Regions from separate parts of the Evansella cellulosilytica DSM 2522 genome, predicted to be linked through region 3. Evidence: predicted binding sites of a transcription regulator. Region 3 holds the regulator's gene; each other region holds the start of a gene.

Region 1 (4,580 bases), 640 kb from region 3:
AAACTCATGTGATACGTATTGCCACATATAGTAGCCACTTCTGATTGTGAAGAAATAATATAAGTTCACCATGTGCTTCATAAAGTTTGCGAACCATCCACTAAGATGGATGCCACTTAAGTTTGCAACACCGTACCTTGCTCCGATAGAGACCATAACACCGTGATATTTACCTTTGTATTCCTTTTTCTCAGTACCTTTCATATCAGCGATGATGTTATCAGCGGCTGTATGTGCCGTTTGCTCGGCAGCCTCTACGATTTGTGGAATCGGTTTACCTGGCTCTTCCTCGTAATAAGCTAAGTCACCAACAACATAAACGTTTTCTAAACCTTCTGCTTCCATATAGGCATTTACATTTAGTCGACCAGCGCGTCCAGTGGACATACCATAGTCTTCTGTATCCGAGTTTGCTTTCACTCCTGCAGTCCAGATAAGTGTATGCGTCGGTATTACTTGACCTGTTTTTAGTAGAATCGAATCAGCTTTTACTTCAACGATAGGGGAGCTCTTTAAGATTTCTACGCCTTTTTTAACTAAGTATTTTTCTGCCTTATCTGCATCTTTTCTGTCAAGCATGTTTAAAATAGTCGGTGCAGCTTCAATCACTTGCAGTGTAATATCTTCCACATCTAGTTTGTTTTGCTTTGCTAGACGATCCTTCCACTCTATTAATTCACCAACCATTTCAATTCCTGTAAAGCCCGATCCACAGACAGTAAATGTGAGCATAGCTCTTCGTGTTGCTTCATCATGAACTTGTGCAGCCTTTTGAACCGTTTTTTCAATATGCTCGCGAAGCTTTACTGCATCTTCCCAAGACCATAATGTAAATCCGTGTTCGCCAACACCTGGAGTACCAAAATCGTTAGGCTCTCCCCCCATACCTAAAATAAGGTAGTCATAGGAAAACTCTCCGTGCGTTGTTTTCACTGTTTTGCTCTCATGATCTACTTTTGTCACATTGTCTGTGACAAGTTTCACTTTCGTTCGATTAAAAAGACGTCTTAAGTCGAACTGGATTGCGTCAGGCTCTACACGGTGTGCAGCAACCTCATGTAATTCGGTCATCATAGTATGGTAAGAATGACGATCTATTAAAGTAATAGACACAGAATCGTCTTTCTTGTATTTCTTAGCAAGCTTTTTTGCTGCGGCAACTCCTGCATAGCCTGCGCCAATGATGACAATGTTCTTCTCTGCCATAATATTTTCACTCCTTAATATCCACAAGAAGAAATCGCTTGTGAAGTTATGAACAACTAACATAAAGTTTACATCTCCTTTATGTATCTGTCTATGAAGTTCACGGAATAGTAACAAAGTTATTAAACTAAAATGTTCATAATAATATCATATTTTATGCACTATAAAGTTAATAAACTATTTTAAGCTTAAGGTAGCAATACTTTTCGTTTTTCAAAATGAATCTTGATCTTGAATGCTAGCTTTTGGCTATATAGACAGAAAAAAAGAGCGATGCTATACTAGCGGTGATTATTTGTGATTTATTTCACAGGTTCGGTTACATTAAAAATATTATTGAGATGAGGGTTAACTATGAAAAAGTTTTATGCTTTCGTATCGTTGATTTCATTAGCGGGTTTCCTAATTGGATGTGGAAGCGCAGCAAGCTCACCATCAGAGGGAAGCGTATCAGAAAAGCCTATAAGAAAAACAGAGATGGCTATTGGGACGGTCGTTACTTTGAGAATATATGATGAAGGAAAAGAAGAGGTAATGGATGCTGCCTTTGAAAGAATCCATGAGTTAGGTGACAAAATAGCCGTTAATATAGAAGGATCAGATGTGGACAATATAAACGAAAATGCAGGTGTAGAGCCTGTTGAAGTTTCCCCTGTAGTATTTAAGTTAGTTGAAAGAGGCATCACCCATGCCGAAGATACGAGTGGATTATTTAATATTGCAGTAGGTCCGTTAACATCACTATGGAACATCGGCTTTGACGATGCACGTAAGCCAGAACAGCATGAAATAGATGAAATTTTACCATTAATGGACCATACGAAAATTGAGATTAACAAAGAGAAGCAGACTGTATTTTTAGCAGAAGAGGGAATGAGATTAGATTTAGGTGGGATAGCGAAAGGATACATTGCAGATTTAATTGCAGAGTTGATGGTAGAGCACGGTGTTACTGCAGGAATAATAGATTTAGGTGGGGACATCATCGTCATTGGTAACAACCCTTCAGGAAAACCTTGGTCAATAGGGATTCAGGATCCGTTAGCTAGTAGAGGACAGCCAGTTGGCACGATTGATGCTACTGATGAGTCGATCGTAACATCTGGAATATATGAGCGAATACTGAAGGAAGAGGATGGAGAATACCACCATTTACTAAACCCATTTGACGGTTATCCATTTATGAATGAACTTGCTGGAGTGACGATCGTTTCAGAGGAATCAATCGATGGAGATGCTTACTCTACAGCAGTTTTCGGTATGGGAGTAAACGAGGGCTTTGAATATGTAGAAAATGTAGATGGAGTAGACGCGGTATTTGTTACGAGAGACAGGGAAATATTTGTCACATCAGGCTTAGTTGATAGATTTACATTAACGAATGAAAACTATGAGGTAGTCGACCTTCCTCAACCGTAACATGCATGCTCGATGAAAACGATAAAAGGAGGCTGCTGCGATGAGCGCACCTATATTAGAGGTGAAAAACCTCTCATTCCGCTATGACTTAAGGTCTGAAATAAACACCGTAGCAAACCTCTCTTTTTCAGTTAATAAAGGAGAATGGCTCGCAATTATTGGTGGTAATGGTTCCGGGAAATCTACTTTAGCGCAATTGTTAGTCGGTTTATTAACACCGTTAGACGGTTGTATAACGGTTGATGGCACAGCGTTAACGGAAAAATCGAAATGGCGAATTCGTAGTAAAGTCGGATTAGTTTTTCAAAACCCTGATAACCAATTTATCGGTACAACGGTACAGGATGATGTTGCCTTTAGCTTAGAAAGCTTAAATGTACCATACGAAGAAATGAAATTAAGAGTCGAGTGTGCTTTAGAGAAAGTAGGTATGCTAGAATACCGGTTTCATGACCCCTCTCGTCTATCAGGTGGACAAAAGCAGCGTGTTGCAATTGCTGGCATATTAGCGCTTCACCCAAACGTCATTATTTTTGACGAGGCTTTCGTTATGCTTGATCCAAAAGGGAGAGAAGGCTTGTTAAAAACATTAAGACGACTAAAAGAAATAGAAGGGGTAACGATCATATCTATCACACACGATATGAACGAGGCGGCAGCTGCTGATCGACTTTTATTAATGAAAAACGGTGAAATCTCCCAAACTGGTAAACCGAGCGAAGTATTCATGCAACAACGAGATTTAGAGCCCCCTTTTCCAGAAAAACTAAGGCGTTCATTAGAAAAAAAGGGGAGACATGTCCCTAATCAATATATGACAGAAGAAGAAGTGGTGAACTGGATATGGAAGTGAAATTGGAACATGTAACCGCTGACTACCAATTGGGACCTATTCGTAGCTTTAATGTCCTGCAAGATGTTGAAATGAAAGTTGAATCTGGCTCTTTTACTGCCGTAATTGGAAAAACAGGTGCCGGAAAATCAAGCTTATTAAAAATAATGAATGGATTACTACTACCAAAGCAGGGCAAAGTGACTATTGGTGATGCTATTATCACTCCAGGTAAAAATAAAAAAGCTCTAAAATCAATTAGAAAACGAGTCGGGATGGTGTTCCAATTTCCAGAGTCGCAGCTCTTTGCTGAAACGGTTGAGCAAGATATTTGTTTTGGCCCATTGAATTTCGGTGCATCTAAAGAAGAAGCGAAGGAATTGGCGAGAAAAGTCATCAAGCAAGTCGGTTTAACAGCTGACATATTGTCAAAGTCACCATTCACACTTTCAGGAGGACAAAAACGCCGAATAGCAATAGCAGGTATTTTAGCGATGGAACCAGATATACTTGTGCTTGATGAACCAGGTGCAGGCTTAGACCCGAAAGGAAAACTAGATATATTGTCGTCAATAGCATCGTGGCACAAAGAGCAAGGCCTTACTACTTTAATCGTGACACACGATATGGAAGACGTTGCTCAATTTGCAAATAATATTGTCATTATGGACAAAGGGACAGTCGTGCTCCACGACGCCGTCCGCAACGTATTTTCGAACAAAGCGATCATTGATAAATGGCAGCTAGATGTACCAGAAGCACTCAAGTTTCAAATGAAAATCGAAGAAAAAACAGGGGTTAAACTACCCAAAGTTTGCTTAACGATTGAGGAATTGACAGAGTCTTTAATTGAGGCGGGATTAGCATGAATAAACTAATACTTGGCCGTTATTTCCCAGGAGACACATCGCTTCATAAACTAGATCCAAGAGCAAAGCTAGTTTCAGGTGTAGCCTTTATTTTCATTATTTTTCTAGCTCGCAACTGGGAGGCTTATGCACTACTTTGGTTATTTACTTTTCTAGTGATGAAGCTGTCAGGAGTTGGCTTTAAAACATATTTGCGCGGCGTTCGACCACTCATTTGGCTAATCCTATTCACTGTGTTTATTCAAGTCTTGTTT
Region 2 (4,580 bases), 950 kb from region 3:
AGTGACTCAAGGGCATAGCCCGTTTCAAATCCTCCTTTAGTTGCTTCTCCTAAGGATACATGTCCTGCTGCGTCGCCAATGACGAATACATTGTCGAGATGTTCTCTCAATCCTATTTCTAGCGGATTGTACGATGTAACCCCCATAGCAATGACTACTTGATCAACAACAATTTCCATTTGCTCACCTGAATTTTCCTCTTCTATAAGAATGGCATTCGGTAATATTTTCCTCACATTATGGTTAGTAATGACCGTTGCTCCCATTTTCTTTAACTTAGTCAACAGCCTTGCTCTAGTTTGTGGACTAATTTTACAGCTTGACTTTGTCGGAACTTCCACCAAAACTACTTCATTGCCTGCTTCAATTAGTTTGCGGACAGTGCTGTGACAAACCATCCCACTTCCAATTGCAGCAACCTTACTATTTTTAACGACTTTTTGTTCTAATTTTACTTCCTGATAGTTGTAAATATGCGGTTGTTCGATCCCTTTTATTTGTGGGATAAGTGGTTTACCTCCTGTAGCTAAAATAACCGCATGAGGATGAAAACTTCTGATTTTTTCTACTGTCGCTTCCTCGTTTAACCTTATATCTACTTTTAACCGTTCCATTTCATGCACTAAATAATCGATATACCAGTTCATTTTCTTTTTATAGACAGGTTCTGTCACTAACTGTAATTGTCCACCTAATTCGTTTGCTTTCTCCAATATCGTTACAGTATATCCTTTTAAAGTTAAAATCCGTGCTGCTTCCATTCCTCCAGGTCCACCACCAACAATGACTACATGGTGACTCTCACCGATTGTTCGGAATTGATTAAATTCAAGCTCTCTACCAGCACGGACATTAATAGAGCACGATATATGACCTTTGGAATAGGCGCAATGTAAACAAGAAATACACAATCTAATTTCCTTTTCTCGTCCTTCTAATGTCTTTTTTGTCCATTCAGGATCGGCTATATGACCACGTCCAATGGCAACAAAGTCTGCTTTCCCTTCTGCTAAAATCGACTCGACATACTTTGGTTCTCTTATGGAACCAACAGTAATAACTGGAATATTCACTTCCTTCTTTATCTCTTCTGCTAGATAGACTCTCCAACCTTGTTCATATAAAGGAGATTCAATTACTTTTTCCATCGAATTGTAATTTCCAGCACTTGCATGAATCGCGTCTACTCCTATTTTTTCTAAATAACGACTAATATTTTTACTTAAAGCAACATCAATCCCGTCTTCATCAAATTCATCGACACTTAATCTAACGATTACTGGGTAATCATTACCACATTGCTCCTTAATACCAATAATAATTTCTTCTAAAAAACGCATTCTGTTAGCGAAGCTTCCACCATACATATCTGTTCTTAAATTTGTGTGCGGATTTAAAAACTGGCTAATTAAATACCCGTGTGCCCCATGAAGCTCCACACCATCTACACCAGCCTCTTTACATCTAATTGCTGCTGTTACAAATTTTTTTACAAGCTCCTTCACTTCCTCCGTCGTAAGCTCCCGCGGTTTTTCCCCAATCGCTTCACATGTTACAGGGCTAGGTGCTACGATTTGCTTTCCGTCTGTAAGTAACGAATTCGATTCCCTTCCTGCATGATGCAATTGAACGAACAGTTTGGACCCATATTTATGTACGACATTTGCTAACCGGTAGAACCCTGTTACATAACTATCGTGGCTGATCCGTAACTGATTAACTGCTCCTTTTCCAAGTTCATGATCAATTACAGCAAACTCCGTTATGATTAATCCAGTACCTCCCATTGCCCTTTCTTCATAGTATCGAAGAAGATGATCGGTCACTTCTCCATTTGCTCCTGCTAGGTTCGTACACATTCCAGGCATTATTACCCTGTTTTGCAACGTTAGTTTTCCTATATACCCTTTGCTAAATAAGTAACGATACTTCAAGGTACACCCTCCTCTGATATATTTGTTCATCATTTCACATATTAAGTTATGAAGTGCTCATTTCATTATAAATGAATCTTTTAGCATGTATTGTTGAGATCCCCTATAACTTACGATATTTACTAAAATTGTCATAAAACATCCACAAATTAAAGCTAATTTTACATTTTTTTCTATACTATGATAGTAATCAGAGGTGAGAGTTTTATAATTTTTTAATGAAAAAGGTGAAATAAATGGATAACAAAGGACATCCCCATAGTCACAGAAAGAATGTTGATTATCGTTTAAATCCTTTCATAGCTATATGGGAGGTGACACGGGCATGTGAGTTAAAGTGTGTGCACTGTCGAGCAGATGCTCAGACGAAACCACACCCTTTGGAACTGAATCATCAAGAGGGCATTCAGCTCATTGATCAAATTTATGATATGGATAACCCTATGATCGTTTTTTCTGGTGGGGACTGTATGATGAGAGAAGATCTATTTGAACTAGCAGATTACGCAGTAAAAAAAGGGATGCGCGTGTCGATGACCCCGAGTGCAACCGAAAATGTCACAATCGAAAAAATGAAGATGGCAAAAAATGTTGGATTATCACGGTGGGCGTTCAGTCTCGATGGACCAACTCCAGAAATACATGATCAATTTAGAGGTACAGGTGGTTCCTTCGACTTAACTTTAAAGAAAATAAATTACTTAAACGAATTAGGTATGCCATTACAAATTAATACTGTTATTTCAAAATTCAACTATCATCACCTCGAACAAATGGCAGAACTCGTGAAGGACTTAAAGGCAATTATGTGGTATGTATTTTTCTTAGTGCCTACTGGAAGAGGACAGCAGAATGCATGTATTAGTGCAACAGAGCATGAAAAAGTTTTTAAATGGTTATACGAACTAAATAAAGTGATGCCATATGATATTAAAACGACGGCAGCACAGCATTATCGTAGAGTCGTCCTACAACAAAAAGTAAGGGAACAGAAGCTTGAAAAAGATGTCATTCGGTATGAGGATACGATTACATCCGATCATGCATCTGTTATCGATGGTTTAAAGAGAGCACCAAAAAGCGTGAACGATGGCAATGGATTCATCTTTATTTCTCATATTGGTGATGTGATGCCGAGTGGGTTATTGCCCATCAAAGTTGGGAATGTAAGAGAAAAACCGTTAAAGGAAATCTATCGTGAATCCCCCGTACTAAAAGAACTTCGGAACCCAGATTTATACAAAGGAAAATGCGGAGTATGTGAGTATCGTTACGTCTGTGGTGGCTCTCGTTCAAGAGCATATGCCGTAACTGGAGATTACCTAGAAAGCGAACCATACTGCATCTACCAACCTAACGGCTAACGGGGACGGTTCTCCTTCGCCAGCTCGCGGTAGTTTCCTAATCTTGTCTTTCAAGGAACTGGAAGGTAAACGAATAAGTCCTGTACTTCAAATCTAGAATAATAAGAAAAACGTAAAAACAGCTTTGTGAAGCTGTTTTTACGTTTTTTCTTTTAAAAGGTTCCGGCAAGCCGGAATGTCCCCATTAGCCAGTCACCTACTCTTCCAGGTGTAGAGATATTCAATTTGTTCATTGTTCACGTTCATGCCGGGATTCTCCACTACCCATTCCCCTGCTAGTTGTAACTCTTTACAGGCCAAATCAAATTGACACATTGCTATTCCAATATCTAATAACTGCATGTCATAGCCTAAACTGCTACTATAGTTCGGTGTATGTTCGATATAGAAGTGGACTTGCCTTCGATCTTTTGAAACGACCAGACGCCACGGCTGTTTATTTGATGCTGATGGTCCTATTCTAACCATTTCAAGAGGTAACTCTAGTTGACCCGCGTTGTCTTTCGATAAAGATGAGTGGAAACTCTCATCAAAAAAAAGATTCTCCCAAGCCTTTCTATTGTCTGATTTAGCAACCGCACGAATCGCTTTATCAAATAATCTTCTTTTCTCCCTAGGATATCCTACTGGGGTAACACAAGGGATAAATTCGCCCTCACTTACTATTAATTCCTTTTCAAAAGATTTTCGACTGAAAGTGCCCCCCATCCAGCAAGTTCCCAAACCTAATTCCGTTAAATATAGCACGAGCATTTGAAAATTATAGGCAAACTTCACTAAAGAATAAGTATCCTTTTCTGAAATTCCAACTAAATATCCTTTTTGGCTTTTAATAAAGCCGTATGTCCCAAGCTTTACCCCCTTTTCCGACCTGTTGCTCGTTACCTCTATAAACTCTATATTTCCAATCTTACCGAAAGGGCTTATTCGAGGTATTTCTTCTATATAATTCTCGATATTCTTTATATGCTCTTCTGTTAGAGCTACATCATGATACGTTCTTACAGATTGACGTTGACGCATCGTATCTATCACTTTGCCTTCTAGCTGCACTCCCATCCCTCCAACTACTTTGATAAAGCAAAAATTGAAACATAATAAAACACAGCATAGTACATTCCACACATCCGCATAATACCAGTTAAAACAAATATACTTGATTTTCAACAAATAGCATACTTTTTGCAACATCAATGCTAATAGGACCGCTAATAGGGACGGTTCTCATTCGCCAAATTATCAAAAGTTCCAACAGGAAGAACGTTCTTATTCGCCAACTCAC
Region 3 (4,580 bases):
ATAGTCATGCTTGGCGGAGCCTTCGCTAGATTGCTTTTCAGGACTAGCTGTTCGAGTTGCAGCAGCTTTTTTTTCGGCTAATTTTTTTAGCTCTTCTTGCTCTAACTTTTTCGTGACGTAATAGTCGTAATCACCTAAATAGTCCGTTATTTTTGTCGAAGATAATTCAGCTACTCTTGTTGCCATTCTATTCACAAAGTAACGGTCGTGAGATACAAAAAGGAGAGTTCCTGGATAATCAATGAGTGCAGATTCTAATACTTCTTTACTATCAATATCGAGGTGGTTTGTCGGCTCATCAAGTATTAGCAAGTTTGCGTTAAGCATCATAAGCTTCGCAAGTGCTAATCTTGCTTTTTCTCCACCGCTAAGATCATAAACAATCTTTAAGACGTCATCACCACTAAATAAAAAATTCCCTAAAACGGTACGAATATCTTTTTCTGGCGTTTGTGGATATTCGTCCCACAGTTCTTGAAGCACCGTCTTATTAGATGTTAATTCCGTTTGCTCCTGATCGTAATAGCCAATTTTAACGTTACTACCGTAATTGATCTGACCAGCTATCGGGGATAATTTTTTGGAAATCGCTTTAATCAACGTTGATTTTCCGATTCCGTTTGGTCCAATTAAAGCAACGCTTTCTCCGCGCGTTATCTTTAAATTAATGTTTTCAAATAGTGTGTTCCCATTAAAGCCTACAGACAGATTTTCAATGGATAGTACGTCGTTTCCGCTCTGCTTATTAATGTTAAACCGGAACTTTGCAGAATGGTCATCATCGATAGGCCGATCTAATGGCGTCATTTTTTCTAGCTGTTTTCTTCTACTTTGTGCTCTTTTAGTAGTGGAAGCTCGAGCAATATTACGTTGAACAAAGTCTTCAAGCCGTTTCATTTCTTCCTGCTGTTTTTCAAACCGCTTTAATTCTATTTCAAGGCGTTTCGCTTTTTCCTCTAAATAGTTACTATAGTTGCCAGGATACTTAGTCGTCTCGTTAAATGACAGCTCGTATACTTGATTAACAATACGGTCAAGAAAATAACGGTCATGTGATACTACGAGTATCGCGCCATCATAACTAGATAAATAATTTTCAAGCCATGTAAGAGTTTCTATATCTAAGTGGTTTGTCGGCTCATCTAAAATTAATAGATCAGGCTTTGATAGGAGGAGCTTTCCAAGAGCTAGTCGCGTTTTTTGGCCGCCACTTAAAGTGTTTACAGTCGTGTTATAGTCAAAGTGAGCAAAATTTAAGCCAGATAATATACCACGTATATCTGCTTCGTATTGATAGCCACCTGCATCTTTGAAATCTTGCTGTAATTGATCATAATCTGATAAAACTTTTTCATAGTCACTTTGATTCGGATTACTCATTTTTTCTTCTAGTTTTCTTAGCTGTTTCTCCATTTGTTTTAAATGAACAAATACAGTGTTCATCTCTTCCCAAATGGAACGATCGGTGTTTAACCCACTATCCTGTGCAAGGTAACCGATTGAAACGTTTTTAGGTATGATTAAATCTCCAGAGTCAAATGAGAGGTCACCAGCAATAATTTTTAGAAGTGTAGATTTACCGGCACCATTACGACCGACTAATGCTACACGTTCACGGCTTTGTACCTCAAGCTTTACATTTGATAAAATTCTCTCTGCTCCGAAGGATTTTGACAATTGTACACATTGTAATAAGATCATCTTTTTCATCCTCACTGTCTAAATCCATACATTTCACAAAATAAGTGTACATGAATAAACACATATGAAGCAACTTAAATGAAAGTGGTTGTGTAGTTTGTGAAGAAAAGTGTACAATAGTGTTAGTAAAGGGGGTAGAAGCCTTGAGTTCGTTCACGCATTTTAATGAACAAGGGAGAGCCAAAATGGTCGACATCTCCGATAAAGGAGAAACAGTGCGAACAGCTGTTGCAAAAGGAAGCATCCAAGTAAATAAAGAAATATACGATGGCATTCAACAAGGGACAATGAAAAAAGGAGATGTTTTAGCTGTTGCTCAAGTAGCAGGTATTATGGCTGCAAAAAACACATCACAATGGATACCTATGTGTCACCCTTTATCTTTGTCGGGAGTTAACATACATTTTGATTGGGAAACTAGTGAAAGTGAATACACGTTACATATCGAAGCAAGTGTAAAGACAAAAGGAAGCACAGGTGTTGAAATGGAAGCGCTAACAGCCGTGTCAGCAACGGCTTTAACGATTTACGACATGTGCAAAGCAGTTGACAAAGGAATGATAATAGGAGAAAATTACTTGCTTGAAAAAACAGGTGGGAAGAACGGCGACTTTAAAAGATAGCAATAATAAATACAAATATATATTAAATGAAATGGGACTTCAAAAGAGATCTATATTCTTTTGGAGCAACCATCATGCTAGGAGGGAATAGTGTGGATATTGAACAAGCCAAAATACCGCAAGCAACAGCAAAACGTCTACCGCTTTATTATCGATTTTTAGAGAGCCTGCAATCTTCTGGAAAACATCGTGTATCGTCCTCTGAGTTAAGTGAAGCAGTAAAGGTAGACTCAGCAACAATCAGACGTGATTTTTCCTATTTCGGTGCATTAGGGAAAAAGGGCTATGGGTATAATGTTAACTACTTATTGACTTTTTTTCGTAAGACGCTTGATCAAGATGAAGTGACAAAGGTCATTTTAGTAGGAGTAGGTAATTTAGGAACTGCACTATTAAACTATAATTTTTCCAAAAGTAACAACATGAGAATTGAAATGGCATTTGACGTAGACGAAAACAAAGTGGGACAAGAAATTGGAAACGTTAGCATTCATCATTTAAATAATATTGAAGAGCTGATTCAAGGTGAAATTGAAGTTGCTATTTTAACTGTTCCTGCTAATGCAGCACAGCCAATTGCAGACCAATTAGTAAAAGCAGGGATTAAAGGAATTTTAAACTTTACACCAGCAAGACTATCCGTTCCGGAAAACGTTCGTATTCATCATATTGATTTATCAGTAGAACTACAATCATTAGTTTACTTTTTAAAGCATTATCCAATGTAAATGAGAATATTACCCTTTTCTTCAGAAGAGTTCTACATACAAAGTACTTACAGGTGTGTTTAAAGGTTAGTAAGCCTTTAACACACCTTAATTTTATTTATTGGAGTTCTTGAGGCAGTAATGTTGCCCTCATACAAGGGGATGCTATTTTTCGTTAAATAGGCATGTAGGCAATCATCGGCTATCGTGGTATAGTAATAGTAATGTTTCGAGTTTCGAAAAAGTTTTAGCAAGCAGGTGATGTTGTTGAGCAAAGTACCACATAAATGGCTCGTAGTTATTACAGTTTTATTAGGGACTTTTACAATTATTTTAAATAACAGTATGTTAAATCCAGCAGTTCCCCATTTAATGAATGTGTTCGGTGGGGATGCCGTTGCGACTGGATGGGTTATTACGATTTTTATGGTTACAATGGGTATTACGATGCCAGTTACGGGATATTTAGGTGATAAGTTTGGGAAAAAGCAGCTATATATGGCTGGCTTGTTCATCTTTATTCTTGGATCCATTTTAGGAGCTTTTTCGTGGGATCTATCCTCTCTCATTTTATTCCGTGGTCTTCAAGGAATAGGTGGCGGATTAATGATGCCAACATCGATGGCGCTTATTTTTGAAGTTTTTCCGAGGAAAGAACGTGGACTTGCGACAGGGATTTATGGTATTGCTGCAATGATGGCGCCAACAATTGGACCGACACTAGGTGGATTTATTATCGAAATGGGATCGTGGCAATGGCTCTTCCTTTGTAACATTCCTACTGGATTATTAGGTCTTATCTTTTCATATTTGTATTTAAAACAAACGAAAAAGGTCAATGGACTTACGTTTGATTTGTCGGGATTCGTTGCTGTCACGCTCGGTGTAGGTGCGATTTTACTTGCATTAGGAAGAGTGTCGGAGATTGGACATTTAACAAACGTATTGAATATTGCTCTTATTGTTTTCGGACTATTATCGTTATTCCTTTTTATCCGCATAGAAAACAGAAAAGAACAGCCACTTCTCGATTTATCGATTTTTAAAGTACGTGCATACACGTATAGCGTTTGGATTGGAAGTATCAGTAGTATTAGCTTGTTTGCTGGTATTTTTCTCGTACCATTGTTAGTGCAAAATGTATATGGTTACGGTGCGATTATGACAGGATTGTCGTTATTGCCAGGAGCATTACTTTCCGGTATTTTTATGAGCATTGGTGGAAGGATGTTAGATAAAAAAGGCCCCGCACTTGTAGTAACGACAGGCCTTATTTTGACGACAATACCTACCTTTTTATATGGATTTTTAAGCTTAGAAACGGCATTATGGGTTATTTTCGTCCTAAATGGTGTAAGAGGAATAGGGATGGGATTAAGCACAATGCCATCTACAACAGCAGGTATGAATGCTATTCCAGAACAGCTAATTACGAGAGGGTCGGCAATGAATAATGTGCTTCGCCAAATGAGCTCTTCGTTAGGGATCGTTTTCATATCCGTATATTTCGAGGTTAGAAGAGGACAGCTTACTGCACTAAATGGGACAT

What was found. The regulator Rex, encoded in region 3, represses fermentation and respiration genes when NADH is low (regulators of the CRP and FNR family bind a similar motif). The targets are predictions, from matches to a motif close to TTGTGAAATATTTCACAA.
Region 1: BCELL_RS04650 (FAD:protein FMN transferase) is a predicted target of Rex. The motif match lies at 1,502-1,519, and genes of this name have one in related genera.
Region 2: BCELL_RS06015 (TIGR04053 family radical SAM/SPASM domain-containing protein) is a predicted target of Rex. The motif match lies at 1,957-1,974, and genes of this name have one in related genera.

What each region holds. Positions count from the first base shown of each region.
Region 1 is NC_014829.1:1,035,801-1,040,380, forward strand. It holds gene BCELL_RS04645 (FAD-dependent oxidoreductase) at 1-1,206, opposite strand, end outside; gene BCELL_RS04650 (FAD:protein FMN transferase) at 1,561-2,625, shown strand; gene BCELL_RS04655 (energy-coupling factor transporter ATPase) at 2,666-3,478, shown strand; gene BCELL_RS04660 (energy-coupling factor transporter ATPase) at 3,469-4,326, shown strand; gene BCELL_RS04665 (energy-coupling factor transporter transmembrane component T family protein) at 4,323-4,580, shown strand, end outside.
Region 2 is NC_014829.1:1,340,703-1,345,282, reverse strand. It holds gene BCELL_RS06020 (oxidoreductase) at 1-1,934, opposite strand, end outside; gene BCELL_RS06015 (TIGR04053 family radical SAM/SPASM domain-containing protein) at 2,171-3,298, shown strand; gene BCELL_RS06010 (nitroreductase family protein) at 3,491-4,357, opposite strand.
Region 3 is NC_014829.1:391,452-396,031, forward strand. It holds gene BCELL_RS01970 (ABC-F family ATP-binding cassette domain-containing protein) at 1-1,701, opposite strand, end outside; gene moaC (cyclic pyranopterin monophosphate synthase MoaC) at 1,845-2,324, shown strand; gene BCELL_RS01980 (redox-sensing transcriptional repressor Rex) at 2,417-3,052, shown strand; gene BCELL_RS01985 (MDR family MFS transporter) at 3,299-4,580, shown strand, end outside.